2 regions of the Actinomadura miaoliensis genome follow, and region 1 is predicted to be linked to the other one. Evidence: riboswitches for the same ligand, from Rfam matches in the RefSeq annotation. Region 1 holds a riboswitch; the other holds the start of a gene.
What was found. Region 1 has a riboswitch for S-adenosylmethionine ahead of thrC (threonine synthase). Riboswitches for the same ligand answer to the same signal wherever they lie in the genome.
Positions count from the first base shown of each region.

Region 1 (15,858 bases):
TCCGCCGCTCGTCGCGGCACGTTCGCGGAACGTTCGCTGAACGCGGACCCGGGTCGCGTCGCCGGGAGGGGCCGTGTTCCGCGCGCAGGCGACGCAGGCGGGAAGAGCCGCGCCCGCCCCGCGAGAGGCATGGCGAAACCGCGCCCGTCGGGGAGCGCGGCCGTTTACGAGGGAAGGCCGGACGGGCGGTAATGGCCGGTCTCGGGAGTACGCAGGAGTGGCAGAACCTCTTCCTCCAGGCGCCGGGAGATGCGCAGCCCATATCGCGACTCCAGGCGGTCGCGGGCCCGTACGAAACGCGCCGCGGCGTCCTCCAGGGATTGCGGGACGGTCTGCACTCCGAGTGGGCCCAGCAGGAATCGCGTCATCTTCAGCAGTTCGCCGCGGACGCGGTCGGACTTTCCGTGGCGGCGCTTGCCGGCCAGCGACAACGCCCAGTCCCAGAAGTGCGCGTCGATCGCGGGAAGGGTGTCGGGGCCGACCCGCCACGGCGGGTTCCAACTGCGCGGCATCTCCGGGAAGAGCAGGTCGACCTTGACGGGACCGGGGAAGATCAGCAGATAACTCGCGCAGTCGCCGAGCGGGTCCCATTGGGCGGCCAGCGGCCCGTACGGGGCGACCATGCCCGGCAGGACGGCGGCGACCCCGGCGAAGTCGTCCACGGTGACGTGGAAGTCCCAGTCCGACAACTCGGTGGCGTTTCCGCGCGCCCGGGAGCCGACCAGGTTCACCTTCCGGACCATGGGATGACTTTCCACCGTCCCCGCGACGTCCTCCGCTATGCCCATGAGGGGCCCGTACCCGATGGCGGCGAACGGGAAGCCGGTTTTCGTGCTTTGTCCCGCGCGCGGGAAAAAGCGGCCCGCGCCCGACGAGTGCCGGGCGCGGGCCGTTGTCGGTGCCGTCAGCCGCCGGCGACGGCCGGGATGATGGAGATCTGCGCGCCCTCGGGGGTCGGGGTGTCCAGGCCCTCGGCGAACCGGACGTCCTCGTCGCCCACGTACACGTTGACGAAGCGGCGGATCTTGCCGTTGTCGTCCAGGATGCGGGCGGAGATGCCGGAGTAGCTGGCCTCCAGGTCGGCCACGACCGCGCGCAGCGTGGCGCCCTCGGCCTTGACCTCCGCCTCGCCGCCGGTGTAGCTCCGCAGGATCGTCGGGATCCGAACGGACACGGTGCTCATGCTGGCTCCTCGAAGTGCTCGGGTCGTACGACGGGATGCGCGGCCGCCGAAGAGACGCGCGGCCGCGGCGGGCGTCCGGTCAGGCCAGGCCCGCGGCGCGGAACGCCTCCAGGGAGGGGGCGATGTTCGCGGTCGGCGCGACGACGGGGGCGACGGCGTCCAGGGTCTTCAGCCCGTCCCCGGAGTTGATGATCACGGTTTCGGCCTCGGGGTCGAGGGCGCCGGACTCGGCCAGCTTGCGCAGGGACGCGACGGTGACGCCGCCCGCGGTCTCGCCGAAGATGCCCTCGGTGCGGGCCAGCAGCCGGATGCCCTCGACGACCTGCTCGTCGGTGACGTCCTCGACCGCGCCGCCGGTGCGGCGCGTCACGTCCAGCACGTACGGGCCGTCGGCGGGGTTGCCGATGGCCAGCGACTTGGCGATGGTGTCGGGCTTGACCGGCCGGACGACGTCGTGGCCCTGCTTGAACGCGGCCGCCACCGGCGAGCACCCGGTGGCCTGGGCGCCGAAGACCCGGTACGGCTTGTCCTCGACCAGGCCGAGCTTGATCAGCTCCTGGAACGCCTTGTCGATCTTGGTGAGCTGGGAGCCGGAGGCGACCGGGACCACGATCTGGTCGGGCAGCCGCCAGCCGAGCTGCTCGGCGATCTCGTAGCCGAGGGTCTTGGAGCCCTCGGCGTAGTAGGGGCGCACGTTGACGTTGACGAAGGCCCAGTCGTCCTGCTCTCCGGCGATCTCGGAGGCCAGCCGGTTGACGTCGTCGTAGTTGCCGTCGACGGTGACGAACGTGCCGCCGTACACCGCCGTGGTGAGGATCTTCTGCCGTTCCAGGTCGGACGGGACGAACACCGCGCTGCGGATGCCCGCCCGGGCCGCGGCGGCCGCGACCGCGTTGGCCAGGTTGCCGGTGGACGGGCAGGCCAGCACCTTGAAGCCGAGCTCGCGGGCGGCGGCGAGCGCCACCGCGACCACGCGGTCCTTGAACGAGTGGGTGGGGTTGCCGCTGTCGTCCTTGACCCACAGGCGGCGCAGGCCCAGCGACTCGGCGAGCTGGTCGGCGCGGACGAGGCGGGTCAGGCCGGGCTCGGTGTTGGGGGTGTCGGCGACGTTGCCCGGCACCGGCAGCAGCCCGCGGTAGCGCCAGATGTTGCGCGGCCCGGCCTCGATGTCGGCGCGGGAGACGCCGGCGAAGTCGTAGGAGATCTCCAGCGGGCCGAAACACTCCTCACACGCGTAGTGCGGGCCGAGTTCGCGGGTGTGACCGCATTCGCGGCAGGTGAGGGCGGTCGCGGGTCCCAGATCGACGGCAGGCGTGACAGCCATGTGGCGAGGCCTTTCTCCCCATCTTTCCTGCGCCACCTTGGTCGCAGGCCGGAGTTGGCACCATTTCCTGGCCGGCCTCGCGGGATCGCGAGCGCTTACGAACCAGGTGGTTGCCGGGGCTTCACAGGGCCGGTCCCTCCACCCCTCTGGATGAGCGTTCTTCAGTTGTGGTGCGGGCCGCCGGGGGCGGCCGCCGTCGCGTGTGTCCGCGCGGAGAGAACGCTCGTTCGCCGAACGTTCCGCATGAGCGGTATCACGTCGTATGCGCGACTTTACATGATCTGACCGGTTGCCGGACAAGAGGGTCTCGCAATGTGAGACATTACCCACCTCCTCGCCACGTCACGCGTCCCGGCCGGACAGGTCCGGGCCACTCGCGCCACGCGCCGTCCCAGCAGCCGGGCCGGGCCGTCACGGCTACCCGGTGAGGTCGCGCCGGGCCGGGTCCATCGACGGAGCGGAGTCCCGCTGGGGGGCGTCTTCCTGCGTGGGGTCGAGGAAGACGTGACGGACGGCGGGCAGCCGCTCGCGCAGCCGCCGGTCGATGTCCCCGGCGATGTCCTCGGCCTCGTCGGCGCTGATGGCGTCGGAGAAGTGCACCTTGGCGGCCACGAGGATCTCCTCCGGGCCGAAGTGCATGGTGAACAGCTCCTCCACGCCGTCCACCCCGGGCGCGGCGGTGATCTCCGCGCGGATCTCGCGCTGCGCGGCGGGGTCGGCGGCCTGCCCGATGAGCAGGTGCCGGCTGTCGCGGCCGAGCGCGAACGCCACCACGACCAGCAGCAGCCCGATGAGGATGGAGGCGATCCCGTCCCAGACCGGCGAGCCGGTCGCCTCCCGCAGCGTCAGCCCGGCCGCGGCGAACGCCAGGCCGATCATCGCGGCGGTGTCCTCGAAGAGGGCCGCCTTGAACGTCACGTCGGGGGTCCGGCGCACATGGCCGACCACGGTGCCGCGGGCCTCGCGGCGCGCCTGGGTGAAGGCCCGCAGCCAGGACGTCCCCTCCAGCACCGCCGCGACGGCCAGCACGGTGAAGGCCAGCCAGACCTGCTCGCCGCCCGGCTCCCGGCCGACGATCGCCAGCACGCCCTCGAAGATCGAGTAGCCGGCCCCGGCGACGAGGATCCCGAACGCCGCCAGCAGCGACCAGAAGTACCGCTCGTTGCCGTATCCGAAGGGGTGCCGCCGGTCCGGCGGGCGCGCGCTGCGCCGCAGCGAGGCCAGCAGGAACGCCTGGTTGAGGGTGTCGGCCACCGAGTGCGCGCCCTCGGCCAGCATGGCGCTGGACCCCGCCAGCACCCCCGCGACCAGCTTGGTGATCGCCAGCAACAGGTTCGCCGTCCCCGCGACCAGAACGGTTTTCGTCGTCTCGGCCCTGCTCACGCCGCGCTCGTTTACCCGGAGAAGATCGACATACACGCCGGGGCCCTGTGACACCGGGCATTGCACCGTCTGGGGACGGCCCGAAAACGCCTTCCTGCGGGTCTCTTTGAAGCGCGCGCTCACGAACTGAGACGCTTCCCCTATGAGCCAAGTGCTGGTGGCGTCGAACCGCGGCCCGGTGTCGTTCTCGCTCGCCGACGACGGCTCCCTGACGCTGCGGCGCGGCGGGGGCGGCCTGGTGTCGGGGCTGGCCGCGGTGACGGGCGGCGGGCGCGAGCCGGACGACGGCTGCGCGCCGCCGGACGTGCTGTGGGTGTGCGCGGCGCTCGGGGAGGCCGACCGCTCGGCCGCGCGTCGCGCCCCCGAGGGCAGGCTCGACCTGGACGGGCACGACACGGGCGGGGCGGCCGTGCGCATGCTCGACATACCGCCCGCGACGTTCCACCGCGCCTACAACGCCGTGGCCAACTCCACGCTGTGGTTCGTCCACCACCTGCTCTACGACACGCCCCGCGTCCCGCACTTCGACGCGCGCGCACGGCGCGACTGGCAGTCGTACGAGGCCTACAACGCGGCGTTCGCCGACGCCCTGGCCCGCGACGCCGCCCCGGGCGCCAAGGCGGCGGTGCAGGACTACCACCTGTCGCTGGCGCCGCGGATGCTGCGCGACCGCCGCCCCGACCTGAAGATCGTGCACTTCTCGCACACGCCGTGGGCGTCCCCCGAGTACTACCGGCTGCTGCCCGACGACGTCGGCGCGGCGGTGCTGGACGGCATCCTCGGCGCCGACCACGCCGGTTTCCTCGCCGAACGGTGGGCCGCGGCGTTCCTGGACTGCTGCGAGCAGCTGCTGCCGGGCGCCCGGGTCGACCGCGCGGCCCGGACGGTGACCTTCGCCGGCCACGTCACCCGCGTCGGCGTGCACGCGCTCGGCGTCGACGGGCAGCAACTGCGGGCGCGCGCCGCCGAACCGGACGTCGCCGAACGCCGCCGGGCGCTGCGCGAGCAGGTCGGCGACCGGCGGCTCATCGTGCGGATCGACCGGACCGAGCTGTCCAAGAACATCGTGCGCGGCCTGGCCGCCTACCGGGAGATGCTCGCCAACCATCCCGAGTGGCACGGCCGCGTGGTGCACCTGGCGTTCGCCTACCCGTCCCGGCACGACCTGCCCGAGTACCGCGAGTACACCGCGGCGGTGCAGCGGCTGGCCGCGCAGATCGTCGACGAGTACGGCACCGCGACCTGGGATCCGCTGATCCTGCAGGTCAACGACGACTATCCGCGCTCGCTCGCCGCCTACGGGATGGCCGACGTGCTGGTGGTCAACCCGATCCGCGACGGCATGAACCTGGTCGCCAAGGAGGGGCCGGTGGTGTCGGAGCACGGCTGCGCCCTGGTGCTGTCGCGGGAGGCGGGCGCGGCGGCCGAACTGGCGGCCGACGCGCTCGTCGTCAACCCCTACGACGTGTCGCAGACCGCCGAGGCGCTGCACCAGGCGCTGCTGATGCCGCCCGACCGCCGCGCCGAACGCAGCGCCCGGCTGGCCGCCGCCGCCACCGCGCTCCCCCCACGCCGCTGGTTCGCCGACCAGCTGGCCGCCCTCGACTGACCCCGCCCCGGCCGACGCCGAGAGCGGCGAGGCGGGCGGTGGTCAGATGCCCGGGTGGCCTGTGCGGGCCGGTTCGGCGCGGCGTTCGGCCAGCGGGACGGGGGACGGCGCGGGCACCACGCCGAACGGCGAGGCGGGCTCGACGATGAGCGGGGCGGGTCCGGTCCACACGGTGGTGAGGAGCGACTCGACCGGGTTCGGCTCGCTGCGCGTGCGCCACCGCTCCCGCATCCGCTGCTTGCTCTGGGACATGCGGCGGTGGGTGCTGACCTTGGCGAGCCTGGCCAGCTGCCCGCGCGTGGGACGGGGCGCGCCGCTCGGCTCGTAGCCGTATTCGGCCAGCCGTTCCCCGAACGCCGCCTCGGCCAGGCCGACCTCCCACGGCTCCAGCCGCCGCGTCCAGGACCCCACGCTGCCGCCGTCGACGGCGGCGTGGGTGCGGCGGTGCCACTTCTTCTGCGGCGGGACGGTCAGCCGCGCGACCCTGTTCGGCTCGGTCATGGCGGGGTCGTACTCCTCGCCGAGGAACGCGCACAGCCGCATCAGCTCGTCGGCCGGGTCGGCGACGAGCCGCTCGTACTGCAGCTCGTAGTAGGCGTCGGGGCCGAGTTCGGCGGCGTACCGGCGGCCCTGGTCGATCGCCTCCCGCCAGACGCAGATGGCGTGGTTGATGTCCTGCTTGTACCAGGGCATCTCCTTGAGCGAGGCCACGCAGTCGCGGCCGTCGCGGACCACGTGGACGAACTGGGCGTCGGGGTACATCCGCCGCAGCGCGTCGACGTACCGGAAGTAGCTGGGCCGCTTGTCGCCCCAGCGCACCCGGTCGAAGCGGCGGGCGTAGGCGCGGAACACGACGGCCAGCGCCGAACCCAGCGTGGGGGGAGCGGCCGCGATCTCGTCGGCGGTCCGGTCGGCGTCCAAGCCGAGGTCGGCGAACTTGGTCCCCCGCCCGGTGGTGATCCAGTCGGCCAGCGCCCGCCGGTTCCGGCTGTCGCGCAGGTCACCGAAGTCGCACCGCGACGTCCAGGCCGGGATGACGAACCGGGTCTCGGCGGGGACGGCGATCCGGTGGTGCGAGTGCAGCATCAGCTGCAGCAGCGTCGTCCCCGACCGTGGGCACCCGAGGACGAAGATCGGGCGGTCAGTGTGGGCAAACATGCTCGGGATGCTGGCCGACGGGCCCGCCCGCCATCGCGCGCCTAGGCGCACGCTTGCCAAGGCATTACGGATGCTTGGCAGCAGCTGACCAGCGGATTCCGCCGCCTGTAGACATTCCGGCACGCGGCCGGTCCGCGCGGGGGCGGCCGTGCGGAACGGGCGCCGGCGGCGCGGACGCGGGCGTCAGGTGGGCGTCAGGTGTAGGACTCGCCCAGGGTCTGGCGGACCTGCTTGCGGGCCTCGTGGATGCGGGACTTGACCGTGCCGAGCGGGAGCTTGAGCTGCTCGGCGATCTCGGCGTACTCCAGCTGGGAGACGTCCCGCAGCACCAGGGCCTGGATCAGGTCGGGCTTGCGGGCCTCCAGGTCCTCCATGGCGTCCAGGATGTCGACGCGGGACCCGGCGATGACGCTGGTGCGGCGCGGGTCGGGACGCTGCTGCGGCAGCTCGCCCGCCTGCTCCAGCGAGCGGCGCTTGAGCGAGCGGTAGGTGGAACGCGCCGAGTTGGCGACCACCACGTGCAGCCACGTGCTGAAACGGGAGCGTCCCTCGAACCGGTGGATGTTGCGGGCGACCTGCAGCAGCGCGTCCTGGCACGCCTCCTCGGCGTCCTGGCGGCAGGGCAGGAAACGCGAGCAGTGCCGCAGCACGTCGGGCTCGATCGTGCGGAGCAGATCGTCGAGCGCCGCCCGGTCTCCCTGGGCGGCCTTGACGGCCAGCTGCTCGGTTCTGTCGTCCAGTGCCATCGCCGCGCCTCAGCTCGTTCGCACACACACCCCGTTCGTTGGGCATGATACGGGAGTGTCCTTCCCACCAACTGTCGGTCGTTACCGAATCGAGCGGGTCCTCGGATCCGGGGCGTTCGCCTCAGTGTGGCTGGGGCACGACGAGGCGCTGGACGCCCAGGTCGCGATCAAGGTGCTGTCCGGGAGCCTCCTCGACGACCTCGACGTGCGCAATCGCTTCCTGGAGGAGGCGCGGATCCTGCGCCGCGCCGACTCCGAGCGGCTCGTCCGCGTGCACGACATCGGGGAGCTTCCGGACGGGCGCCCCTACTTCGTCATGTCCTACGCCGACCGCGGCACCCTCGGCGACCGGATGCGCGAACGGCCACTTCCGGTCAACGAGGCCCTTGCGTACGCCGAGGAGATCGCGTACGGGGTCGAGGTCATCAACGCGCTCGGCGTGATCCACCGCGACCTCAAACCGTCCAACGTGCTGTTCCAGTCCACCCGCAACGGGCGGGAGCGGCTGCTGATCGCCGACCTGGGGCTGGCCAAGGCGCTGGCGCACGCCTCCGGCGCGTTCACCCTGCCGGTGGGCACGCCGGGGTACATGTCGCCCGAGCAGGCCCGTTTCGGCGGCGGCCTGGACGTGCGGGCCGACGTGTACGGGCTGGGCGCGCTGACGTACCACATGATCGCCGGGCGTCCCCCGGGGCCGGCCCCCGTCAAGAAGCGGCCCAGCGAGCTGCGCGAAGGGGTGCCGCCCGCGTTCGACGAGGTCATCCTGCGCGCGCTGGAGGTCGAACGCGAGAAGCGCTACCCCACGGCCGAGGCGTTCGCCGAGGCGCTCTCCACGCTGCGGCCGACCAGCTCGCCGCCCGCGCAGGGACGCGGCGCGTCCGACGGCGGGGCCGCCGAACCGTCCGCGGCTTCGGCTTCCCCATCGTCCACCGCGCCGCCATCGTCCACCGCGCCGCCGTCCGCCGCTCCTGCTCCGCCGCCTCCTGCGGAGCCGGCGCCGACGGCCGTGGACGAGCCCTACAGCACGTTCGACGTCGAGAGGACCGTCAGGGACAAGCCGCAGCGTCAGCAGCCCCCGACGCCCCAACCGCAGCCGCCCAGCCACCAGGGGCAGCCGCAGCCGCCCCAGCCTCACCCATCCCCGCCTCAGCCGCTTTACCCGCAATCGCCCGGGCCGGGCGCCCCGGTGGACGATGACTCCACCCGCCAGGACTGGTCGGACGTGGGCGATCTGGAGGCGGTCACGGTCGTCGACCACCCGAGCGGCCGCGGCTCCACGCCGTTCGGCCCGCCCGCGACCCCACTGGGTCCTCCCGGCCCCCAGGGTCCGGCGTCCCCCGGCGCCCCGCAGGACGACGACCGTACGGCGGCGCTTCCCGTCCCGCCGCAACACGGCCATCAGGGGCCGCAGGGCCCGGGGCCGGCGCAGCCGCCCGGCGACAGGACCGCGGTGCTCCCGCCCGCCCCGCACAGCGCGCCGCCGTACCAGGGAGGGCAACCGCCGCCGCCCACCGGTTTCGAGCCGGCCCAGCAGAATCGGGGAGGCCGGGCAGGCCAGGGACGGCTGGCGCGGTTGAAGAACATCGCGCTGCCGGGACGCTCGAAGCAGCAGGGCGGCGGGGGCGGGTCGTCGTCGCGGAAGGTCCCCCTGCCACTGGTCATCGGTGCGGCGCTGCTGTGCGTGGCGCTGGTCGTCGGGCTGGCGCTGGGCACCGTCCTGTCCGGCGACGACGAGAAGAAGCAGCCCGACAAGCCGCGCGTCCCGCAGGACTTCGCGCAGGTCGCGGACGCCTCCGGCAAGATCCGCGCGGCGGTGCCGCGGGCCTGGCCGCTGGACCGGCAGGAGCCCACCTGGGTGCCGACGACCGTGGCGCTGAACGACGCGCAGGCCCGGCCGGTGCTGCGCGCCACCCCGAACGTGACGCAGTTCAAGGGCGACGGGACGGCACCGGGCGTGTTCATCGGCCTCACCAAGGACGTCGCGCAGGGCAAGCTGCCTCCGCCCGGCGTGTCGGGGCACCGCACCTGCACCCCGGCGGGCACGGAGAACTACACCTCGCCCGACAAGGCCCTGACCGGCACGATCACGCGGTTCACCGGGTGCCGGGTCGGCACGCCGTCCGTCACCGAGGTCGGCCTGCGCGACAGCCGCGGGACCTTCGGCGTGTGGATCCGGATCAAGGAGAACGACAACCGCAACCTGACCAAGACCATCCTCGACAACCTCAAGCTGACCGCCCCGTAAACGGCGGTCACGGCGGCGTGCGGACGGGCGTGCCGAGGCCGGCGTGCCCTGCCCGCACCCGTCGCCGTCACGGCGTCCGGAACCCGCGGAACGTCACACGCTTGCGGACCACGAAGCCGAGCCGCTCGTACAGCGCGATCGCGTCGGTGTTGGCCGCGGCCACGTGGAGGAACGGGCGCTCGTTCCGGGAGGTGATGCGTGCGACGAGCGCACGCACCAGGCGGGTGGCATGGCCGCGTCCGCGCGCCTCGGGAGCGGTGCAGACGGCGCTGATCTCGGCCCATCCCGGCGGACGGAGACGTTCGCCCGCCATGGCGACCAACGTGCCGTTCTCGCGGACGCCCAGATAGGTGCCCAGTTCGCGGGTGCGGGGCCAGAACGGTCCCGGTCGGGTCCGCGCCGTGAGTTCGAGCATCTCGGGCACATCGCCGGCGCCCAGTTCGACCACCTCCGAGCCGGGCTCGGCCTCGGGGCGGCCGGGAGTGTCGCCGGCGGGGCCGATCATCTGGAGGCCGTCGAGGGTGAAGACCGGTTCCCAGTCCGCGGGCGGGGTCGCCGGGCAGCTGAACAGGTCGGCCAGCTCGCCGCGGCCGAGCAACCGGGCGAGGTCGGCCCACTCCGCCGGGTCCGGGTCGGCGGACACCGTGGAGAAGGTGGCGACCTCCGGCAGGTATCCGGCCGCGCGGCCGAGCCGGCGGGCCAGATGTCCGTGAGGGCCACGGAGCGACTCACCAACCGGGTCATCGAGTACGGCGACGTCGCTGTCGATCATGTGCTGTGCCTCTCCTGTCCTGCGCGCGCGGGAGCCGGCCCCCGGACGACTGTCATGGGCCGAGAGAGGCTACCGCCGGTTCCGCCTCAGCCTCCGCAGGGACCACTCTGTCCGGCACCCGACTGTTGCATCGCGACCGGTTCCCGATATATCGTTAATGCATCGCGATCAATCATGAGTGGAAGGACGAGAGCGATGCGCCACCACGATCACCACATCAGGCACGGCCGGTTCCCCGAGGAGGAGTCACGAGGGCGGCGGGGCGACCCGTTCGGCGGCTGGGGCCCTGGTCCCGGCGGCCCAGGGTTCGGCCCCGGCTTCGGACCAGGCTTCGGCCCGGGGCGTCCCGGCAGGCGGGGGCCCGGCGGCGGACGCGGACGCCGCACCAAGCGCGGCAACGTGCGGGCGGCCCTGCTGGCCCTGCTGGCCGAGCGGCCCATGCACGGCTACGAGATGATCCAGGAACTCGACGAGCGCACCGGCGGCGTCTGGCGGCCGAGCCCCGGCTCGGTCTACCCGACGCTGCAGATGCTGGAGGACGAGGGCAAGGTCGTCAGCGAGCAGGACGGCGGCAAGCGCCTGTTCAGCCTGACCGACGCGGGCCGCGAGGAGGCCGCCGCGCAGCCCGCCCCGCCCTGGGACGAGGTGACGGAGAACGTCGGCGAGCAGGAACTGCGCGGCCGTGAGGCGATCGGCCAGCTGATGGGCGCGCTGCACCAGGTCGCGGCCGTCGGCAGCCCGGCCCAGCAGGAGCGCGCGCTGCAGGTCGTCAACGACGCCCGCCGCCGCCTGTACGGCATCCTCGCCGACGACCCCGAAGCCGAATGACCCGCACCCGGCGCCGGTGACCGCGCGCGATCACCGGCGTGGCCGGGCGGGGAAGGGGGCCTCGCGGGCCGGCCGGTCGGCCATGTAGAGCTGTTTCCAGACGTACAGGCGCAGGTCGCCGCGGCGCAGGCGGCGGTCGACGGGGACCTCGACGGTCGCGCGCACCAGGTAGGACGAGCGGGGCGGCATGTAGCGGTCGCCGCCGTCCCCGACGATCAGTGCGCCGCCCGACAGCGTCCGGACGACCTCGCTCCTGGTCGGCGGGGTGCACATGGTCTCGGGGACGCCCGCCTGCCACACGCAGCGGCCGCGGTCCCGCGCGGCGACCAGGTTCCGCCTGACGAAGACGTCGCCGGGGAAGTCGAGCAGCACCCTGTCCCCCGTGGGGTTGCTCAGGATGTAGTCGATGTAGGGGAACGATTTGTGCGGGGGCTGGGACGACTGCTGGGTGGTGACGGCGCCGTCACCCAGGCCCCCGGTCACCGCCTGGAGCCGGTAGCGGGATCCGTCCGCCGTGCCGACGTCGACCGGCGAGCCCGCTCGGAGTCGGGCCGCGACGGTCCGGCTCACCTCGGGAGTCGCGCCGCCGCCGTCCCGCGGGTTCCCGGCACGCGGGTTCCCGTCCCGCAGGCCGGGCATGAGCAGCACCCCCGCGCCGATCAGCACGGCGGCGACAGCCATGGCGCACGCGGCCAGGACGCCCGCGCGGCGTCCGGAGCGCCGCCGACCGCGCCGGCGGCGATCGGTGCCGCGCGGCCGGAGCCGCACCTGGATGCCGCTGGTGTCGTGAACGCCGATCGGGCCCGTGCCCGTCGCGGACGGCGGGAAGGGTCTTTCCTGGTCGGTGTCCACGTCAACGCTCCTGTCCGTCGGCCCCCGTGCCACGGCTGCGTCGCGCCGTGGCCGTGAACAGTTTGACGCAGGCGCAGGACCGAACCGTTCACCCCCTGGACATCGCGAAGTACGCCGGGCGGCGGCGTTCCGCTCGTCACCGGGTGACGAGTCCCGGGCCCGGAGGCTTAGCGTGCGTCCAGGGAGTCGGTGAGAGCGTCCAGGAAGCGGACCACCCCGTCGGGGCCGTCCACCACCAGGTCGGCGCGGTCGGCGAGGGCGGTCACCTCGGCCGAGCCGCTGCACACCTTCACCCCCGGGACGCCCTCGGCGCGCAGCGCGTCGATCGCGTCGTAGGCGGCCAGGTCACCGAGGTCGTCCCCGGCGAACAGCACCGCCGACGGGAAGGGGCGGCCGCCAGGGCGCGCGGGGCGCGTCTCGTCCAGGAAACGGCGCAGGGCCATGCCCTTGTCCATGCCGGGCGGGCGCAGTTCCAAGACGAACCGTCCCGGCTCCACGGCCAGGCCGGTGCGTTCGGCGAGCGCCTCCAGGACGCCGCGCAGCCGGTCGAGCGCGACCTGCGGCTCGGCGCAGCGGCGGGTGTGCACCGCCAGGGCCTGCCCCTTGTCCTCGACGTAGGTCGCGTCCGGCGCGCCCGCGGCCTTGAGCACCTCGGGCAGCTTGGCGCGCGCCTCGGCGACGCCGGGCGGCGGCTCGGGCGTGGTCAGCGCGCCGGACTCCCAGCGTTCCAGGCCGTACTGCCCGAGCACCACCAGGCCGTCCACGCCGTCGAGCCCGCCGTACTCCACGGCCACGGCCGCCGGACGGCCTGTGATGATCGCCAGCGCGCCCACGCGCGGGGCGAGGCGGGCCAGCGCCGCGGCCGCCCGGGGATGGGCCCGCGCCGCCGCCGGATCGTCGACGATGGGCGCGAGCGTGCCGTCGAAGTCGAACCCGAGCACGGCGCCGCCCGGGTCGGTGCGGATCGCGTCCAGGCCGTCCGTGCCGGCGGCCGTGGTTGGGGAGAAGAGGTTCACCCGTCCAGTGTTGGGCACCTCAGGGCCGGATGCCGAACCGGCGCGCGGCGCGCTGCCGCTGCCGTTGGGCGCGCACCCGGCGCAGGCGCTTGACGAGCATCGGGTCGTACTCGAGCGCCTCGGGGCGGTCGAGCAGGATGTTGAGGAGCTGGTAGTACCGCGTCGCCGACATGTCGAACCGCTCGCGGATCGCCTGTTCCTTGGCGCCGGCGTACTTCCACCACTGCCGTTCGAAGGCGAGGATCTGGCGGTCGCGCTCGGACAGTTTGCCGGCCGGGAAGGCGAGATCGTCGTCCTGGCCGTCGGGCACCGGTTGCAGGGCTGGGCCGTCGTTCATGCTGCCGTCCTGTCGGGGGCCGTCGTCGGGGCCGCACGCGGGGGGTCGCCGGCGGGGGCCGACGTCTCGCGCATGACGTCCCCTCTGTGGTTACTGATCCCGGGTCGTCCGGGTTCGGCCGGTGCCATGGTACGCGTCCGCGCGGACATCGGCCGGGTGTTCCGCCGGAACGGCACGGCGGTGGCCATCGATGGCGTGGGTCTGAGGGGCCTCGTCGTCGCGAACGGCTACCAGTGCACCACAAACCGGCCTTCGGACGGTGCGCCTTGGCGCGACTGTCGGCGGTTTCCCGCCGACGTTTCCGCGATCGCGCCCAGGGACGAACGTCGTGCCCCGGGCATGCCACTATCGGACGACGATCCGCGTTGTGTCAGGAGTAGGGACACGAGGGAACGCATGTAGATTGCACGCGTTTTCGTGTGTACGCTGCAATCGTATTTGCGGACAGACCGACACGGTGAACGGAGGCCGTGGCAATGGCGACGGAGCACGCGTCCGGGGGGCTCTCCCAGGACTCCGCCGAGCCTGCCGACCCCGTCCTGTCGGAGATCGGCCTGGCGCTGTTCCATCTGCGCCGGGTCTGGATCAAGCCCGACCTGATGAAGAAGATCCGGGCGCAGACCTCCGGCGGGCCGGGCGGGCGCCCGCTGCAGCTGTCCAACCTGATGGTGGTGCACGCGGTCGCCGCGCTCAACGCCGCCGCGGAGGACCCGGACTCCCCCGCGGCCGAGGTCACGGTCGGCGCGGTCGCCGAACGCCTGGAGATCGACCCGTCCACCGCCAGCCGGCTGGTCGGCCACGCCATCGACGCGGGCCTGGTGTCGCGCCGCCCGTCCCCGGTGGACGCCCGCCGCGCCAACCTCGGACTCACCGAGGCGGGACGCCGCGTCCGGCAGGTCGCCGAACGCTCCCGCCGCGCCTATCTGGCCAGCCTGATGTCCGACTGGACGCCCGAGGAGCGCACCGAGTTCGCCCGCCTGCTCACCCGCTTCGCCGAGGCCGCCGTCCAGGCGCCCGCCGAGCTGGAGGGCATCGAAAAGATCTTCCGCGAGGCCGGCGCCGACTGACCGCCCCGCTCCCCCGCCCCCCGGACGGCACCGGTGGGGGTCAGCCCTGGCGCAGGGCGGACGAGCGGCTGTAGTACTCGTCCTCGTCGATCTCGCCGCGGGCGAAGCGTTCGGCCAGCGTGGCGTGCGCGCGGGCCAGCGGGTCGGCCTGGGCCGCGGTCGTGGCCATGCGGCGGCGGACCAGGTAGAAGCCCGCCGCCACCACGGCCACCCAGAACAGCCCGAAGGTGATCGGGAACACCGGCCACCAGGCGGGCGCGTCGTTCCAGCCGTTGTCGTGCCAGCCGCCGCCGGGGCCCGGGTGCGCGGCCAGTGCGGTGAGCGTCGCCATCATCGTCATCGACCTCCTGTCGTCGTCGGATGTGTCGATGCTCGGCGACGGGTCCGGGCCGTGTCGTCGTACGTCTGGAGGCTCCGCCGCTACGCCACGTGGAGTAGCCCGGGGCTCACCACCATGGCGGCCGGTAGTCGTCCTCGTCGGGCGGGCGCTGCTTGCGTGAGGGGCGCCCCAGGGGGTCGTCGTCCATGCCGGGGGGTGAGATGAACTTGCCGGGTGGCGGGCTGGTGTCGTCCAGGCCGGGCGGGGGCGCGGACGGGAACGCCACCGCGGGGAGTTCGTCGGTCGCGTTGTCCGGAGGCGCCTCAGGCGTGTCCCCCTGGCGCGGTAGAGGGGGAAGGGCGGTGGAGTAGGGGTCGCCGGTGGAGTAGGGGCCGTCGTCCAGCACGCTGCGGCGGAACCTCTCCCACGCCTCGTCGTCGATCATCGGCTCGTCGGCCTGGCGGGGAGGCTCGCCGTACGGGTCGACGCCGTTGGCCTTGCCGTGGAAGCCGTTCAGGCCGTCCAGCCTGTGGCCCTCGGGGGGCTCGGCGGGGGCCGTCCCAGAGCCGTTCACGCCGGTGACGCCACCGTGCCAGTTGCCGGTGAACTCCTCCGGGACGAAGGGACGCAACTGCCACTGCTGCTCGGGCTCAGGCTGGGGCTCAGGCGCGGGCGCAGGCCAGGGCTCCGGCTCTGGCCACGGCTCGGGGGCGGGCTCCGGCACAGGCCGGGACTCCGCTTCGGGCGGCGGAGGCGGCGGGGCCATGTGCGTCATGGGCGGCCGGCCCCCCGGGAAGACCTCGTTGCTCTGCCACAAGGGGGCGTTCACAGGGGCCACCGGGATGCCGGACGGGTCGCCCGCCTGCGCGCCGACGGGCTCGGGCGGATGCTTCGGCCGCAGCACGTCGTAGGGGGAGTCGTCCTCAGGGTCGTCCTCGAAGTCGTCCTCGGGTCGCCTCCGCTGCAGCCACCCCAGCAGCACGCCCGCCGCCACCAGGACGCCGCCGCCCACCAAAATG
Region 1 covers NZ_BAAAZG010000007.1:5,364-21,221, forward strand. Annotated here, with positions in the region: gene ABD811_RS08730 (nucleotidyltransferase domain-containing protein) at 165-743, opposite strand; gene ABD811_RS08735 (MoaD/ThiS family protein) at 905-1,183, opposite strand; gene thrC (threonine synthase) at 1,263-2,507, opposite strand; SAM riboswitch class I at 2,523-2,664, opposite strand; gene ABD811_RS08745 (cation diffusion facilitator family transporter) at 2,925-3,890, opposite strand; gene ABD811_RS08750 (alpha,alpha-trehalose-phosphate synthase (UDP-forming)) at 4,033-5,499, shown strand; gene ABD811_RS08755 (sulfotransferase family protein) at 5,542-6,657, opposite strand; gene ABD811_RS08760 (RNA polymerase sigma factor) at 6,852-7,403, opposite strand; gene ABD811_RS08765 (serine/threonine-protein kinase) at 7,459-9,648, shown strand; gene ABD811_RS08770 (GNAT family N-acetyltransferase) at 9,716-10,420, opposite strand; gene ABD811_RS08775 (PadR family transcriptional regulator) at 10,616-11,248, shown strand; gene ABD811_RS08780 (hypothetical protein) at 11,279-12,100, opposite strand; gene otsB (trehalose-phosphatase) at 12,268-13,116, opposite strand; gene ABD811_RS08790 (DUF3263 domain-containing protein) at 13,136-13,453, opposite strand; gene ABD811_RS08795 (MarR family winged helix-turn-helix transcriptional regulator) at 13,930-14,520, shown strand; gene ABD811_RS08800 (SHOCT domain-containing protein) at 14,561-14,860, opposite strand; gene ABD811_RS08805 (S8 family serine peptidase) at 14,967-15,858, opposite strand, start outside.

Region 2 (15,858 bases), on a different contig from region 1:
TCTACGGCATGCCCCTAGCAGAGGTGCGCGTCGAGGTCGTCCCAGTTGCGTTCCAGCCAGTCCTGCGCGCGGCGGATGCGCGGCCCGGCGCCGCCCCGCCACATGCGAGCCCAGCCGCCGCCCAGGTGCTCGGCCCGGAAGCGCATCGCCTCGTACGAGCGTTCGAACCGCAGCCGCGCGGCGGGCAGCAGCCGCCGCCTGCTGTCACGGTCCAAGCCGTAGGCGTCGCAGAACAGCCGCAGCCGGGCGCCCACGTCCGCGCCGTACAGCCGCGCGTCCCGGTCGGCGGGATCGGCGATCGGCGCCCAGTGCCGCAGCGCGGTCACCACGTCGTACAGCCGGCTCGTCGGACGCGCCAGGTCGAAGTCGATGAGCGCGACGGGCTCGCCCGCGCGGAACACCACGTTCTCCGGCGTCACGTCGCAGTGCCCGATGATCTCGGGTTCGTCGTCCAGGCCGGAGACGGCCCGGTCGTCCCAGGGCGCCCCGGGCGGCGGCTCGTAGGAGGCGACGGCGTCGTGGTAGCGCCGCAGCAGCCGCGCGACCCCCGCCAGCGCCTCCCGGGTGGCCGCGTACCGGGGCAGCGGACGGCGCGGCGTCTCACCCCGCATCCACGTCAGGATCTCCCGGCCCCGGTCGTCGACGCCCAGCACGCGCGGCGCCCCGTCGAATCCCACGCTCTCCAGATGCCGCAGCAGCCCGTGCACCGCCGGGGTGTGCGGGCCCATGGGCCGGCGCACCGTGTCCCCCACCCGGACGACGCCCTCCGTGACGTCCCCGCCGGAGAGCGGCATCTCCACGTTCACAGCCACGGAGCAAGACCTTAGGCGCTCCGCCGGTTCGGATCAGCCGATCAACGAATCGTCCAACCGATCAGTCCCGCGCCGCCGCCATGATCACCGCGACGCCGCGTCCCCTCGCCGAATCGGCTCCGCCGGCCGGGAAACGACGCCGGGGGCGGTCCGGAGCGCCGGCCCCGTGGCCCATTCCGGCCGCGCGGGAAGGCGGTCCGCTCGCCGAGGGCCGCGGCGGCCGTGGAAAACGGCGGTCCGGGCGGCCCGGCACCGCCCGGACCTTGCCCGATGCGGGGAAATGCCTGTCGCACGCAGGTCAGGCTCAGTAGTACCCTCACCTCCGTAGCAGCAGGCCCCGGTAGCTCAGTTGGACAGAGCGGCTGCCTTCTAAGCAGTTGGTCGCGGGTTCGAATCCTGCCCGGGGCGCCAGAACGGCCGGGGGGCGCCCATGGCGTTCCCTACACTCCGGGGGCATGGAGCTCACCGACGCCGTCCGCATGATCATGAGCGAGTCCGCCCCGCATCCCGAGCTGCTGCGGGTCGCGCGGACCTCCTACGACGACCTGTCGTCCGGACGCCCCGTCCACCACACCGCCCTCAGCGACCTGCTGCGCCAGGCCGCGCGCAAGAACGTGTACCCCGCGCTGCGCGCCCGGTACGGCGTCGAGGCGTTCGACGACATGGTCCTCGCGCTGGGATGGGAGATCGACCGGCAGGCCCCGGTCGTCCGCCGCTGAACGCCTTCCGATGAAAAGGAGGCGGCCCGGCCGAACGTCGGCCGGTCCCGAGACGGCGCGGCACTAGGATGCCTGGCGTACCGAGACGAAGGGCCACCCAGGCGGCAGGTGCGCAGGATCCCGCACGTGACCGGCCCGGCATCACGAAGCGGCCGGTAGATTGCGACCCGGCCTCCTTTCCCGGCTTTTCACGCCGCCCTTAGGCCGGAGCTGGAAAGGTGGTCGACTCGTGGTGTCGTCGAGCCCGGAGCGAGTGAGGAAACATGTCTGAGGATGACAAGCCCCGGGGGGAACCGGCGGTCAAGGCCAAGCTGCCGAACGCCAAGAACATCCGCAGCCCGGAGTTCACCCCGCACGGCATCAGCAGCGGGCGTGGCCGGGGCCCGCGTCCGTCCGCGCTGACCGCCGCGCAGGCCCGCAAGCGCCGCCGCCTGGGCATCGCGGGAACGCTGGTGGCGGTGCTGGCCATCGCGGGCGCCACGACGTGGTACGTCACCCGCCCCGGTCCGCAGATCGAGGTCACCGGCGCGTTCGGGCAGTCGCCCAAGGTCACCATCCCCAAGAAGCTCGTCCCCGAGAACGAGCTGAAGGTGAGCCAGAAGATCAAGGGCACCGGCACCAAGATCGCCAACGGCGACACCGCGCTGGTCAAGTTCGTCTTCTACCAGTGGGCCAAGGGCACCGGCGACAAGGCCGACGAGAGCACCAGCAAGGAGCTGCAGTCGTCCTACAAGCTGCCCGCCGGCCAGCAGGTCGTGCCGATGCCGATCGGCAAGACCGAGGTCAAGGGCCTGGACAAGGGCCTGGTCGGGCAGACCGCGGGCAGCCGCGTGGTGCTGCAGGTCCCGCCGAAGGAGGGCTTCGGCCAGGCCGGCCCGCAGATGGGGCTCGGCGAGAACGACGCGGTGGTCTTCGTGGTGGACGTCCTCGCCGTCTACCCGAAGAACGCCGAGGCCAAGGGCACCGCGAAGCCGCTGGACGACAAGGACCTGCCGTCCGTCGGCGCCATGGAGGCGGGCAAGGGACCCAAGCTCACCGTGCCCAAGGCCGACCCGCCCAAGGACATGCAGGTCAAGACCCTCATCGAGGGGACCGGCCCGAAGACCACCAAGGACGACACCGCGTTCGTCAACTACAAGGGCGTGATCTGGCGGGACGGCAAGGAGTTCGACAACAGCTGGAGCAAGGGCTCGCCCGCCATGTTCCCGCTCAACACCACCGAGGGCATGAAGGGCTTCTTCAAGGGGCTGCAGGGCCAGAAGGTCGGCAGCCGCGTCATGCTGATCCTTCCGCCGGACCAGGGGTACGGCAAGGAGGGCAACCCGCAGGCCGGGATCAAGGGCGACGACACCACGGTGTTCGTCGTCGACATCCTCGGCACGGTCCCCAAGTGACCCTCTGGTGAAACGGCGCGCGACGGCATAGCGCGGCAAGCCGCACGACGCGGAAACGCGCGAACGGCGGGGCACCCTGGAGGGCGCCCCGCCGTTGCTTTGTCGTCGCCGGTGAAATGTGTCAAGAACCACGTCAGGCGGCACCGGACAACCCTCCGCGCCGCTTGATCGTCCCTGTAGTGAGAAAGCCAACGGGAGTGCACAGTGACCGGCCGTAATCCATCACTCCCCTCCGGTATCGTCTGTAACGAAATCATCACGGGGGGCTTGTGAGCGACACCGACAGGAGCCCTGGGGGCACCGAGCCCGCCGGGCCGAGCGAGGGCGACCTCGACGACGACCTCACGGCCGACAAGGCCGTTCCCGCGGACGGCGAAACGCCCCAGGCCGCGGCCGAGCGGGACACACGCGACGAAGGCAAGGCGCCGGCCGACGACGCGCCGGCCGCCGACACCGCCGACACCGCCGACATCGCCGAGGCCGGGGACCCGGCCGCCACGCAGACGCTGTCTCTCGCCGACGACGAGGACGCGCGCGACGGCACCTCCCCCGCCGACCCGGCCGACCCGGCCGAGCCGTCCACGGACACCGCTCCCGTCGAGCCCCCTGCCGTGTCGGAGGACGCCTCACCCGACGCGCAGGCCGACGGCACGACGGACACGGCCACGCCCCAACCCGTCCCCGCCACCGATGACGCAGGCGACCCCGCGTCCACCCCCGGCGCCCCGACGGACGAAGACGACACCGTGTCCGAGCTCGACGCCGCCGACGCGGGCACCACCGTGGACCTGAGCGATGACGCGGACACCGGCACCGCCAAGGACACCAGCGGCGCCGCGGACGCGAGCACCGACATGGCCGCGGGCACCACGGCGGACGCGGGCGACGGCTCGGACGCCGGCGACGCGAGCAACACCGAGCAGAGCGCGGGTGCGGCCGCGACGACACCCGACCTCACGGTCATCGACCCGCCCGCGCCCGCGGCTCCGTCCACCGTCACGGACACCAGCGCCGGTACGGACGCGGACACCGCCGCCGACGCGGGCAACGACGCGGACGCGGGCAACGACGCGGACGCGGGCGCCACCGCGAACGCCGACGAACGCGTGGCCGGGAAGAGCGGTGCGGGCGCGGAGACAGCAGCGGACACCGCAGCGGCCTCCGCAGCGGACGCGAGCGACGCCGGGAACGCGAAGCAGAGCGCGGGAGCCGCCGCGACGACACCCGACCTCACCGTCATCGACCCGCCCGAGCCCGCGGCACCGTCCACCGCGACGGGCGCGGACGGCGAAGCCGGGGCGTCCGCTCACACCAACGCCACGTCTGGTTCCGGCGACGCTAAGGACAAGAACGAGACCGCGTCCGAGGACGTCGGGGATGCTGGGGCGGACAAGACGGCCGCCGCGCAGCAGGAGGTCGCGGCGGCGAAGCCTCCGGCGGACACGACGAAGAAGGCGCGGAAGGGGGGTATGGACGCGAAGAAGAAGCACAAGAAGCAGCGCGGCAAGGCGGCGCGCATCGGGCGGCGGGTGCTCTTCGTGGTGCTGGGCCTCGTCGGGCTGGCCGTGGCCGCGTTCGGTGTGGCGTACCTGCTGACGCCGGTGCCGTCCCCTCAGGAGGAGGCGGTCGCGCAGGGGCCGACGTTCCTGTATTCCGACGGCAAGACCCAGATCGCCAAGACCGGCGTGAACCGGGACGCGGTCCGGCTCGACACCATCCCGCGGGGCGTGCGCGACGCGGTGATCGCCGCCGAGAACCGCAGCTTCTACGACGACCCCGGGGTGTCGGTGCCGGGTACGCTGCGCGCCTTCTGGTCCACGGTCTCCGGCGAGCAGCTGCAGGGCGGGTCCACCATCACCCAGCAGATGGTCCGCAACTACTACGGCGGCATCGGCAAGGAACGCTCGATCACCCGCAAGCTCAAAGAGATCATGGTCTCGTTGAAGGTGGGCCGGGAGAAGTCCAAGGACTGGATCCTGGAGCAGTACCTCAACACCATCTACTTCGGCCGCGACGCCTACGGCGTGCAGGCCGCGGCGCGGGCGTACTACGGCAAGGACGTGGGGCAGCTCACCCCGGCCGAGGGCGCCTACCTGGCGGCGGCGATCCAGCAGCCCAGCAACTTCGCCGACCCGTCGGGCTCCACGCGCGCCTACGCCGAGAGCCGCTGGCGCGCCGTGGTGAACAACATGGTCCGCGACGGCGCCGTGACCTCGGCGGACGCGGCGCGCATGACGTTCCCGCAGCCGGTCAAGCAGAAGGTCACCAACATCCTCGGCGGCCAGAAGGGCTACATGGTCAACATCGCCAAGCGCGAGCTGACCGAGCGGCGCGGCTACACCGAGGACGAGATCAACCGCAGCGGCCTGAAGATCACCACGACGTTCGACAAGGAGCTGATGGACGCCGCGCAGCAGGCGGTGCGCGGCAACCTCCCGAAGCGGATGAGCACGCAGATCCGCACCGGGCTGGTCTCGGTCGACCCCGAGACCGGGCAGGTGCTGGCGTTCTACGGCGGACGCGGCTACCTGGAGGAGGCCCTCAGCAGCGCGTTCAGCGACTGGGCGCAGGCCGGGTCCGGGTTCAAGCCGATCGTGCTGGCCGCCGCGCTCGACAGCGGCATGAGCCTGAACACCTACGTGGACGGCAGCTCGCCGCAGTACTACAACGGCTCGCCGATCCACAACGACGGCAACCGCAGCTACGGCACGATCAACCTGGTCACGTCCACGCAGAACTCGGTCAACACCGCCTACGTCAACCTGGGGCAGAAGGTCGGCCTGGACAAGGTCACCAAGATGGCCGAGAAGATGGGCATCCCCAAGTCGCAGCTGACGGCCAACGGCGCCAACAAGTACCCGACGTTCCCGCTGGGCACGATCTCCGTGCATCCGGTGCAGCAGGCGGGGGTGTACGCGACGTTCGCCTCCGAGGGCGTGCACCACACCCCGTACGTGGTGAAGTCGGTCACCGACAACACCGGAAAGACCACCCGCTTCTCCGAGAAGGGCAAGCGGGTGTTCGACGAGCAGGTCGCGCGGGACGCCACGTACGCGATGCGGCGCGTGGTCGAGGCGGGCACCGGCCGCAACGCCCAGCTGCCCGACGGCCGTGACGTGGCGGGCAAGACCGGCACCACCGACGCGGGCCGGGCGATCTGGTTCAACGGGTTCATCCCGCAGCTGGCGACGTCGGTGGCGATGTTCCGCAGCGACGGCAAGCCGCTGGTCATCCCCGGGTACGGCGTGTACGGCGGCCAGTTGCCCGCGCAGATCTGGCACTCCTATGTCAGCCGCGCGGTGAACGCCAAGGGCTACACGCCCAAGGAGTTCGGATCACCGTCGGTCTCCCCCGGCTCCTACGTGGGCGAGCCGGACGGGCGGCAGAACGACGTTCCGACGACGCGTGGGCCGGGGCTGCGGCCGTCCGTGCCGGAACGTCCGGGCCGGCCGTCCAGCAGGCCGCCGTCGGACATTCCGAGGGACCCGGTGCCGCCGCCCGGCGGCGGTACCGGCGACGGAGGCGACGGCGGAGGCGACGGCGGCACCGGTGGCGGTGACGGCGGAGGCGACGGCGGCGGGGGCGACGGCGGAGGCGGCGATATCCCGCCCCGCCCGGAGGGTTAGCACCCGGCCGGCACGCCCCCGGCACGCGGCCGCTGCCACAGCCGACGTCCACCCGGCGCGGCGCGGCGCGGCCGACACCGGCGAGACGTGAACACGAGAGGGGCCCGGCGAGCATCTCGCCGGGCCCCTCCGCCGTTCTCGAGCCCCGTGTTCAGTCGCAGGCTGCCCCGATGCGGTCGGGGGCGTCGGTCATCACGGCGTTGAGCTGTGCCGCGTCACCGGTGCCCACGCCCGCGGCGGCGCCGCGCAGGCGGGTCGCCTCCGTCCTGAGCGCGTTCTTCAGCTTCTCGTCCTCGGCCTGGCGGGCCAGGACGTCGACGCGTCCGGCGAACCGGTCGGTGGCCTGCTTCCACTGCGCCGGGTCGTTCGCCGACACGGTTCGCACCTGGGAGACGTACTGCTGGAACGCCTTCTTGGTGTCGGCGCAGACCTGGCCGGTATTGCCGCCGGACAGCCCGCAGCCCGTCAGCGTCCCGGCCGCACCGAGCAGCGCCAGCGCCTGGGCCAGCCTCCCGGCCGTCCCGTACCGCATCGCACCCTCCCCTTCGATCACCGTCGACATCCGCCTATACTTCCGCACAAGGTCATGAGCGCCAGCGCCAAGCCCCGGCTTGCTGGCCGGCAACCCTTCGTCCGCGATGGGGTGCCCCGGGTGAGGACCCGGCCGGACGTCGCACACCGCGTCCGGCAAGCGCGGATCCCGCGGACGCCTCCCGGGATCCCTGGATCCCGCAGGAGGTCACGCGTATGTCCGCTGTCACGACGTTCACCCGCCCCTTCCCTCTCTCCTCTTGGACGCAGCAAACCGCGTCTACGCCGACTCGACTTCCGCGGATCGTCGGTGCGGACGCGCCGGTGCCGCTGGAGGACGGGCGCCACGTCCCGTACGCCAACTTCGACTACGCCGCCAGCGCGCCGTGTCTTGAGGCGGTGCACGACGCCGTCACACGGGCGCTGCCGTACTACAGCAGCGTGCATCGCGGCGCCGGGTACGCCTCCCAGGTCACCACGGACGCCTACGAGCGCGCGCGGGAGACCGTGCGGTCCTTCATCGGCGCCTGGGACCGGGCGTCGGTCGTGTTCACCCGCAACACCACCGACGCGATGAACCTGCTGGCGCACGCGCTGCCGCCCCGCACCACCGTCGTGGTGTTCGAGACCGAGCACCACGCCACGCTGCTGCCGTGGCGGCGGGCGGTGCGGCTGCCCGCGCCCGCGACCCCGGCCGAGGCGATCGCCGCGGCCGACCGGGCGCTGGCCGCCGCGCCGCAGGGCCCGCGGCTGCTGGTCGTCACGGCGGCGTCCAACGTCACCGGCGAGCTGTGGCCGGTCGCCGAGCTGGCGGAGGTGGCGCGGCGGCGCGGCGCCCGCATCGCCGTGGACGCCGCCCAGCTCGTCCCGCACCGGCCGCTGGACATGTCCGCGCTCGGCCTGGACTACGTCGCGTTCTCCGGGCACAAGCTGTACGCGCCGTTCGGGGCGGGCGTGCTGGCGGGACGGTCCGACTGGCTGCGCGCCGCCGAGCCGTACCTCAAGGGCGGGGGCGCCACCGCGTCCGTGGGCGAGCGCACCCGTTGGGCCGCCGACCCGCAGCAGCGTCACGAGGCGGGCACCCCGAACGTGCTGGGCGTGGTCGCGCTGGCCGCCGCGTGCGAGACGCTGGCCGCCGCCGGGTGGGACGCGCTCGTCGCCGAGGAGGAGCGGCTGCTGGCCCGGCTGCGCCGGGGGCTCGCCCGCGTTCCCGCGGTGCGGGAGCTGAACCTGTGGGGGGAGCGTCACCCGAGGGTGGGAATCGTGTCCTTCACCGTCGACGGCTGGAACGCGCGCGACGTGGCGCTTAGGCTGTCCGGTGAGTACGGCATCGGCGTCCGGGACGGGAAGTTCTGCGCTCATCCATTCGTACGGCACCTGCTGGCCGACCGGCCGGACGACCGGCCCGACACCCCGCGCGCGGCCGGCGACGGCGGCTGCGCGGACGCCTCCGCCCCGGCCTCGGCGGTGCGCGCCAGCCTGGGCCTCGGGACGACCGACGAACACGTCGACCGTCTGGTGAAGGCGCTGAGCGTCATCGGTGCCGTGTCCTGAACCGCGGACGATGATGCGCTTTCGCCCTGTTCGCCCATGTAGCGTAGGCAGGTCCGTACCCGGACCCGTGACGGCGCCGGATACAGCAGGGACAGCGCGGCATGAAACAGGGGGAGGCGACCGTGGCCGACGCGTGGCGACCCACGTCGGAACTGGAGCGCCGACTGCACGAGACGGTGCGGGCCGGGGACCACGAGGGGTACTTCCGCCTGCTCGCCGACAGCGAGCTGGTGATCCCCGTGCCCCCCGACCTCATCGACGACGTGCTCGCCAACCAGGCGCAGCCGACGTGGCCGACCCAGGAGGAGGAGGGCCGCACCCACGTGCTGGCCTACACCTCGCCCGCCGCGATGCGCGCCTGCCTCGGCCCGGCCTACCAGCACTTCCTGCGGTTGACGTTCGCCGACCTGGCACAGAACTGGCCGCACCCGCGCTGGTGGCTGGCGGTCGACGCGCCCGCGCGCGACGCGCTGGACGTGGCGCTGCCGATCGAGGGCCGGCTGCCCGCCTGGTTCATCCGGCAGATCGCCGAGGGTGACCCGCGGCCCCCGATGGCCGGACGCCGCGTCCCTTCCTCCACGGTGGGCGTGCCGCCCGTGGACGTCCCGGCCGTGGACGTCCCGCCCGTGGACGTTCCGCCGGCCGAGGCGACCGGCGCGCACGCGCTGCCCGCCGAACCGCGCCCCGAACCGGGTGCCGAGCCCGAGGGGGCGGCTCCGCACGGGTACGCGGACCGTCCCGCGACACCCGCCGCACCGCTCGGGGACGCCCCGGCGGCACCCCCCATGGCGCCCACGCCCGCGGTACCGGACGTCCCGCAGGGCCCGCCCGCGCCGCCCGCCGCGCCGATAGCCGAACCGGCGGCCGCCCATCCGGTGGAGCCGCCCGCGCCGATCCCGAACGTCCCGCCCGCGCCGGGACCGGCCGACGCCCCGCCGCCCGCGCCGCGCGACCCGGTCGCCGGGGAGGTCCCCGCCGCGACGGCGGAGCAGCCCTCGCCGGGCGAGGCGGAGCCCCCCGCGAACCTGCCCGCCCCCGGCGACCGGCTCGTCGCCCGCGCTCCGGCGCGCCCGCCGTCGCCCGACGACACGCTCGTGGACGTGCCCGCGATCGTCGACGACCCGCAGGCCGCGGCCGCCGCCGAGTCGGCCGCCGAGTCCGCGCCCTGGGAGGAGCTGCAGGACCAGCACCGCGACCTGCCGCCGTCCCAGGAGCGCCGCCCCGAGTTCCGTCCCGCCAACGACGTCGAGCGGGAGCTCCTGCGCGCCGCCGCCGGCAACGACCACGACCTGTTCCTGCAGACGCTGGCCGACGCCGAACTGCTGATGCCCGTCCCGGACGACATCGACTACACGCTGCGTCCCGGGCGGCCCGGCTTCCCGTGGCTGGTGCGGGAGATCGACGCCGCCCCGGTCGTCCCGGTGTTCACCTCCCCCGAACGGCTGATGGAGGCCACCGAGGCGCTCGGGTTCGGACGGGAGTTCATCCGGCTGCCGTTCACCGCGCTGCTGCGGTACTGGCCCGACCACGGCCACGCGCTGGCGGTCAACTCGGGCTCCCCGGCGGGCGGCACCGTCGTCGCCCAGCAGCTTCCCGGGCTGGCGCGGTGGGCCGACCAGCGCGCTGCCCGCCGCCAGTCGGAGGACTTCGAGCCGCAGAACGACGTGGAGCGCAAGCTGTTCGAGGCCGCGGCCCGGCGCGACACCGACGCGTTCTTCAAGATCCTGCTGGGCGCGCAGGTGCTGGTGCCCGCCGAGCCGGACACGCCGTGGGGAATCACGCCGGACGACCCCGAGTTCCCGTGGGGCCCGGTACGGGTGCACGGCACCGTGTCCGTGCAGGTCTTCACCTCGCTGAAGTGGATGAACGAGGCCCTCGGCTCGTCGCGCTTCGTGATGCCGAGCTTCCTGGAGATGGTGTCGGCGTGGCCGGACGCCGAGTGGACCCTCGTGCTCAACCCGGGCACGCCCATCGACGCCAGCCTGCCGGGCGAGCAGGTCCGCGCCCTCAGGGGCTCGGCCGGCGCCGCACCGTCTCCGGCCGAGGCCCCCGCCACTCCGGCGGCGCCGCCGCAGCCGCCCGCGCCGCCGGAGACGCCTGCGGCCCCGGCCTCCCCGCTGGCGGGCGACCCGACGGTCACCACCCCGGATCTCGGCGACCTCGCCGACCTCGTCTCCGCCGAGACTCGCCAGGCCGCGGAGCCCGCGCCGCTGCCGCGCGCGGAGGAACAGCCTCCGTTCGGCGAGCCGCCGCGCCCCGCCGAGCCGCCGCTCGCGGCCGACCTTCCGCACCCGCCCGAGCCGCCGCACGCCGAGGAGGGCGCACCCGCCCCGGAACAGCCGCGTGCGGCTGAGCCCTCGCCGACGCCCGAACCGCCGCGTGCCGCCGAGCCGTCGCCGTTCGAACCCGCGCGTCCGGCGGAACTCCCGCGCACGCCGGAGCAGCCGCTCGCCCCCGAGCAGCCGCTCGCCCCTGAGCAGCCGCTCGCGGCCGACCCCTCGCGCACGGCGGAGCAGCCGCTCCCGCCCGAACCGCCGCACAGGCCCGAACCGCCGCACGGCCCTGAGCAGCCGCTCGTCCCCGAACCGCCGCTCGCCTCCGAGCAGCCGCTGGTGTCCGAGCCGCACGCCGCCGATCCGGCGCAGGGCGCGGTGCCGCGTCCGGCGGAGCCTCCGCAGGTGCCCGGGGCCGCGCCGGTCACCTCCCCGATGGGCCTGCCGCCCGCGCCGGAGCCGCCGCACCAGCCGGGCCCGCGGCCCGTCGAGCCGGTTTCCGCCGCCGCGCCGCCCGGCCCCGAGCCGGCGCCCGAACGCCGCCCGCGGCACCCCGCCGACGAAGCGGAGTTCGAGCCGGGCAACCGCATCGACCAGGAGCTGTACGAGGCGGTGCAGAGCGGCGACTCCGACGCGTTCCTGCGCGTGCTGCTGGCGGCCAACGTCCTGGTGCCCATTCCGCAGGACGCGCCGCTGGAGGTCACGCCCGTACAGCGGGACTTCCGCTGGGAGGCGGCGCTGCACGGGCCGTCCGCCGTGCAGGTGTTCACCTCGCTGGTGCGGCTGCGGGAGGTGCTGCCGGAGTCGCGGTTCGTGTACGCCGACTTCCGCGAGCTCATCGCCGCCTGGCCGCGTGACGACTGGGCCATGCTGCTCAACCCGGGCACCCGGATCGGCGCTTCGCTGAGCGGCGACCAGGTACGGTCGCTCAGCGAGTGGGCCGTGCGCGTCGGGCTCGTCCAGCCGCGTCCCGAGCCCCCGGCGCCGTCCGCCGCCGACCCGCTCGACACGGCGCCGCAGTCCTTCGCCTCGCCCCCCGACGCGCCACCGCAGCCGCAGCAGCCGGAGGCCGTCGCCGAACCGGAACCCGAACCGCGGTCGCAGCCCTACGTGCAGGCGGCCCGTCCGTCGGTGCCCGAACCGGACCCCGAACGGACCGCGCAGCCCGTCATCATGCAGAAGGTCGTCCCGCACGGCCACGTCGGCTGGTACCTGGAGCAGGGATACGACCGGGTGGGCGGCTTCGTGCACCCCACCGTGGACGTCGCCGAACTGCAGACGCCGATGCAGCTGTACGAGGCGCTGGGCCTGCTGTACGAGGGGTCGCCGTTCACGCCCGGGGACGACGGCGTGTACGTCATCCGCTGGCCCGCCTACTGCCCCGACCTCTACCGCGTCCCGTTCGGCGGGCAGACGGAGGAGGAACTGGCCGCCTGGGGTGACTCCGGCTGGGTCATCGAACGGGCGCCGTTCCACGGCGGCGGGTTCGCGCCGGGCAGCGCGGGCTCGATCCGCGAGTACAAGGTCGACAGCGTGCGTCTCCCCTACGGCGCGGAGATGTACTACCTGGGCATGGACAGGTCCGAGCGGTTCGTCGCCATGTACGACCCGGACCAGTTGGCATGGCTGCGGCCCGAGACCCCGCCGGACGACGGACCCGGCGCCGGGCCGGACGGCCGGGGCGGTGACCGGACGGAGGCACCTCGATGATCCGGGACGGGTACGTCGCCCGCTGGCTGGGCCGCGAGTTCGAGGCGGTGCCGGGCGCCGACGGGGACGTCCGGCTCTACACGCCCGACCCCACCGACGGTTTCGAGGAGCTGCGGCCGGGCCGGTACCGGCGCGTGGTGCCCGCCTCGGAGATCGAGGACCTGCGGTACGTGCGCACCGTGTGCACGTGGCGCGGCGAGCCGTTCATCGTGGTCGGCGAGCACGAGACGTGGCTGCGCGTGGAGTACGCGGGCGGCCGCGCGCCGGTCGCCGAACGGCTCGGCCTGGACCGCGTCGACCACGGCGTGTGGCAGGCGTGGGCGCCGCGCAACGAGGTCCTCGACGTGCGCGAGGAACTCATCTGACCGCACGGGAGTTCCAGTAGGAGACGTCCTGCGCCGCGCCGAGGTGCTACGGAGCGATGAAAACACGGGCATCAGGGTTGATTTGGATCGTCGATCCGTGTTCGCATGATGCGGAATGCGCGCCCGGGGTGACCGCTGCCCCGGCGTCACGGCGGTCAACGACGACGAACCGACGGAGGTGCGGGAGCGGTGCTCTCCCGATCGGCAGGTAGTCCGCTCGTCCTGGGGCTCGGCACCGCGGCCATCCTCGCCGCGGGCACCGCCCCGGTCCTCGCCGCCGACGACGCCCCAGCCCCAAAACTCACCGTGACGGTCACCGCGTCCCCGACTACGCAGGAGAAACCCGGCGAGCCCATCGTCATCACGGCGATCGTCTCCGCCGAGGGGGAGACGATCGAGAACGTCACGCTTAAGTCCCTCACCGCCAAACCGGCCGACCTCGCGAAATTCACCGAACCGGAGTGCCGGACCGACTGCAAGCTGGGCGACATCGAGGTCGGTGCGGACAACGCGAAGAAGATCGAGGCGAAGATCGGCGTTCCTGCGGACATCAAGGCCGAGCAGACCGTCACGGTGAGGCTCCTGGTCGTCTCAGAGGAGACCGACCCCGCGTTCGACACCGTGTCGGTCAAGTTCATGCCGAAGCCGCCGACGACGAAGCCACCGTCGCCGAGTCCTACGCCTACGACGTCGCCGACTCTGTCGCCGGGTAAGGGGAAGGGGCCCTCCGATGGCAAGGAGGGCAAGGAGAAGGACGACGACGACAGCGACAACGACAGCTCCGGGTCCGGTTCCAGTTCCGGGGGGAGCAACGGGAGCGGCTCGTCCGGGTCCAGCTACACGCCGCCGTCGCCCAACGCGTCGTTCACGCCGCCCGCGACCCCGGGGGTGTCGCTGCCGTCGATCGCGCCGCCGAACCCGTCGGTCGCACCCGGGCAGTTGACGCCGACCCCGGAGAGCAGGCTGCGCAACAACAAGGCGCCTGTCGCGCAGGACCTGACGTTCGAGCAGATGGCGAGCACGCAGGTGGCGTGGCTGGCCGCGCTGCTGGCGGCGTTCTCCCTGCTGCTGACGCAGCTTCGGCTGGGACGGCGCCGTGCCGCCCCCGGCACGGCGGCCGCCGTCAAGGGGTCCGCGGCGCCGAAGCGTTCGAAGGGCGCCCACCGCCGGCCCCGCCGCGGCGTCTTCGGCAAGTGACGACGTCGCAGGGGCGCGGGCTGCCGGCCCGCCGTCGTTCAGCGCATGAGGGCGTGGCAGGCGATGGCCGCGGCGGCGACCACGTTGAGCGAGTCGACGCCGTTGTCCATGGCGGCGGCGCTCATGGGGATGCAGACGGGCTGGTCGGCCTCGTCCAGCCAGCGTGACGACAGTCCGTCGCCCTCCGAGCCGAGCATGAGCGCGACACGGTCGGCCCGGTGCTCCGGGCCGGTGGCCAGCGCCTTGTCGAGGGGGACGGCCGACTGGTCGGGGGTGAGCGCGAGCAGGGTGAAGCCCGCCGCGCGAAGCACCGACAGGCCGTCGTGCCAGGACGTCATGCGGGCGTAGGGGATGGCGAACACCGCCCCCATCGACACCTTGACGGATCGCCGGTAGAGCGGGTCGGCGCAGCGCGGCGACAGCACCACGGCGTCCACGCCGAGCGCGGCGGCGCAGCGGAAGATGGACCCGACGTTGGCATGGTCGACCAGGTCCTCCAGCACCAGGACGCGGCGGGCGCCGGCCAGCAGGTCCTCCACGGCGGGCAAGGGCAGCCGTTGCATCGAGGCCAGGGCGCCGCGGTGGACGGGGAAGCCCGCGATGGCCTCGACGGTGGCGTCGTCCGCCACGTACACGGGCGCGTCGGTGCGTTCCAGCACGTCGGCGAGCGGTTCCACCCAGCGCCGGGCCATCAGGAACGAGCGCGCCGGGTACCCGGTGCCCACGGCCCGGCGGATGACCTTCTCCCCCTCGGCGACGAACAGCCCGTGCTCGGCCTCCAGGCTCTTGCGCAGGTTGACGTCGCGCAGCCGCACGTAGTCGGCCAGCCGTGGGTCGGCGGGATCGGAGACCGTGACGAACCGGGCCATGCCCCAATTCTGCCGCCTCCACGCGACGGCGCCGTCAGCACCGCTCCCGCGCCATCGGCGCCCAAACCGGATCGGCTGGCCGGATACGGCCATTCCGCCACGTTCGAGTGGCCGGTTCAGGTCACGGCCCCCGGTATCCGCGGCATTCAGAGGGGATCCAGATCCCATTCAGCAACCGGTCGGAATCCGTCCAGCAAGGACGTTCGAGGCCTAGGGAAGCCGGATCTCGGCGTAAAGGGACCGGTGGTCGCTGCCGGGCAGGTCGTGCACGGTGACCCGGCGAACGGCGCACCGCTCGTCCACCAGCACGTGATCGATGGCCAGCGGCGGACGCGCCGATCGAAGCCCCCAGGTCGGGACGAGCCCGGCGCCCGCCCGATCCGCGGCGTCGGCATAGCCGCGTTCGATGAGGTTGCGCAGAGTGGCGTGGTCGAGCGTGGCGTTGAAATCGCCCGCGAGAATCCGCACCGGCGTGGAGGCGACGCCTGGGCCCGTCCCGCCGGAATGCGCCGCGGTTGCGGCGGCGGGCAGTCCGGCGAGGTCGCGGCGCCACTGGCGGAACTCCTCAGCAGACAGGGGCGGAACCGGATGCACGGCGGTGACCGCGACGCGGCGGCCCCCGGGGAGGGTGATTTCGGCCTGCGGGGACGCCATCGACATGCCCGGAGGCGACGGCAGTGCCCGCAGCGGATGGCGCGAGTAGATGCCGGAACCCGCGGCGCCCCAGCGGGCGTCCACCACTTTGCGAGGCAGCAGGCGTGCCAGCCCGGCCCGTTCCAGACGGTCGCGTGCTTCGGGCGTCAGTTCC
Region 2 covers NZ_BAAAZG010000037.1:25,304-41,161, forward strand. Annotated here, with positions in the region: gene ABD811_RS24650 (phosphotransferase) at 15-812, opposite strand; tRNA gene ABD811_RS24655 (tRNA-Arg) at 1,147-1,223, shown strand; gene ABD811_RS24660 (hypothetical protein) at 1,268-1,531, shown strand; gene ABD811_RS24665 (FKBP-type peptidyl-prolyl cis-trans isomerase) at 1,795-2,925, shown strand; gene ABD811_RS24670 (transglycosylase domain-containing protein) at 3,195-6,551, shown strand; gene ABD811_RS24675 (hypothetical protein) at 6,703-7,113, opposite strand; SAM riboswitch class IV at 7,134-7,251, shown strand; gene ABD811_RS24680 (aminotransferase class V-fold PLP-dependent enzyme) at 7,299-8,636, shown strand; gene ABD811_RS24685 (SseB family protein) at 8,738-12,619, shown strand; gene ABD811_RS24690 (hypothetical protein) at 12,616-12,984, shown strand; gene ABD811_RS24695 (hypothetical protein) at 13,174-14,181, shown strand; gene ABD811_RS24700 (TrmH family RNA methyltransferase) at 14,220-15,050, opposite strand; gene ABD811_RS24705 (endonuclease/exonuclease/phosphatase family protein) at 15,261-15,858, opposite strand, start outside.
Region 2: it holds a riboswitch for S-adenosylmethionine, as region 1 does, so the genes downstream of both, ABD811_RS24680 (aminotransferase class V-fold PLP-dependent enzyme) here and thrC (threonine synthase) in region 1, are expected to answer to the same signal.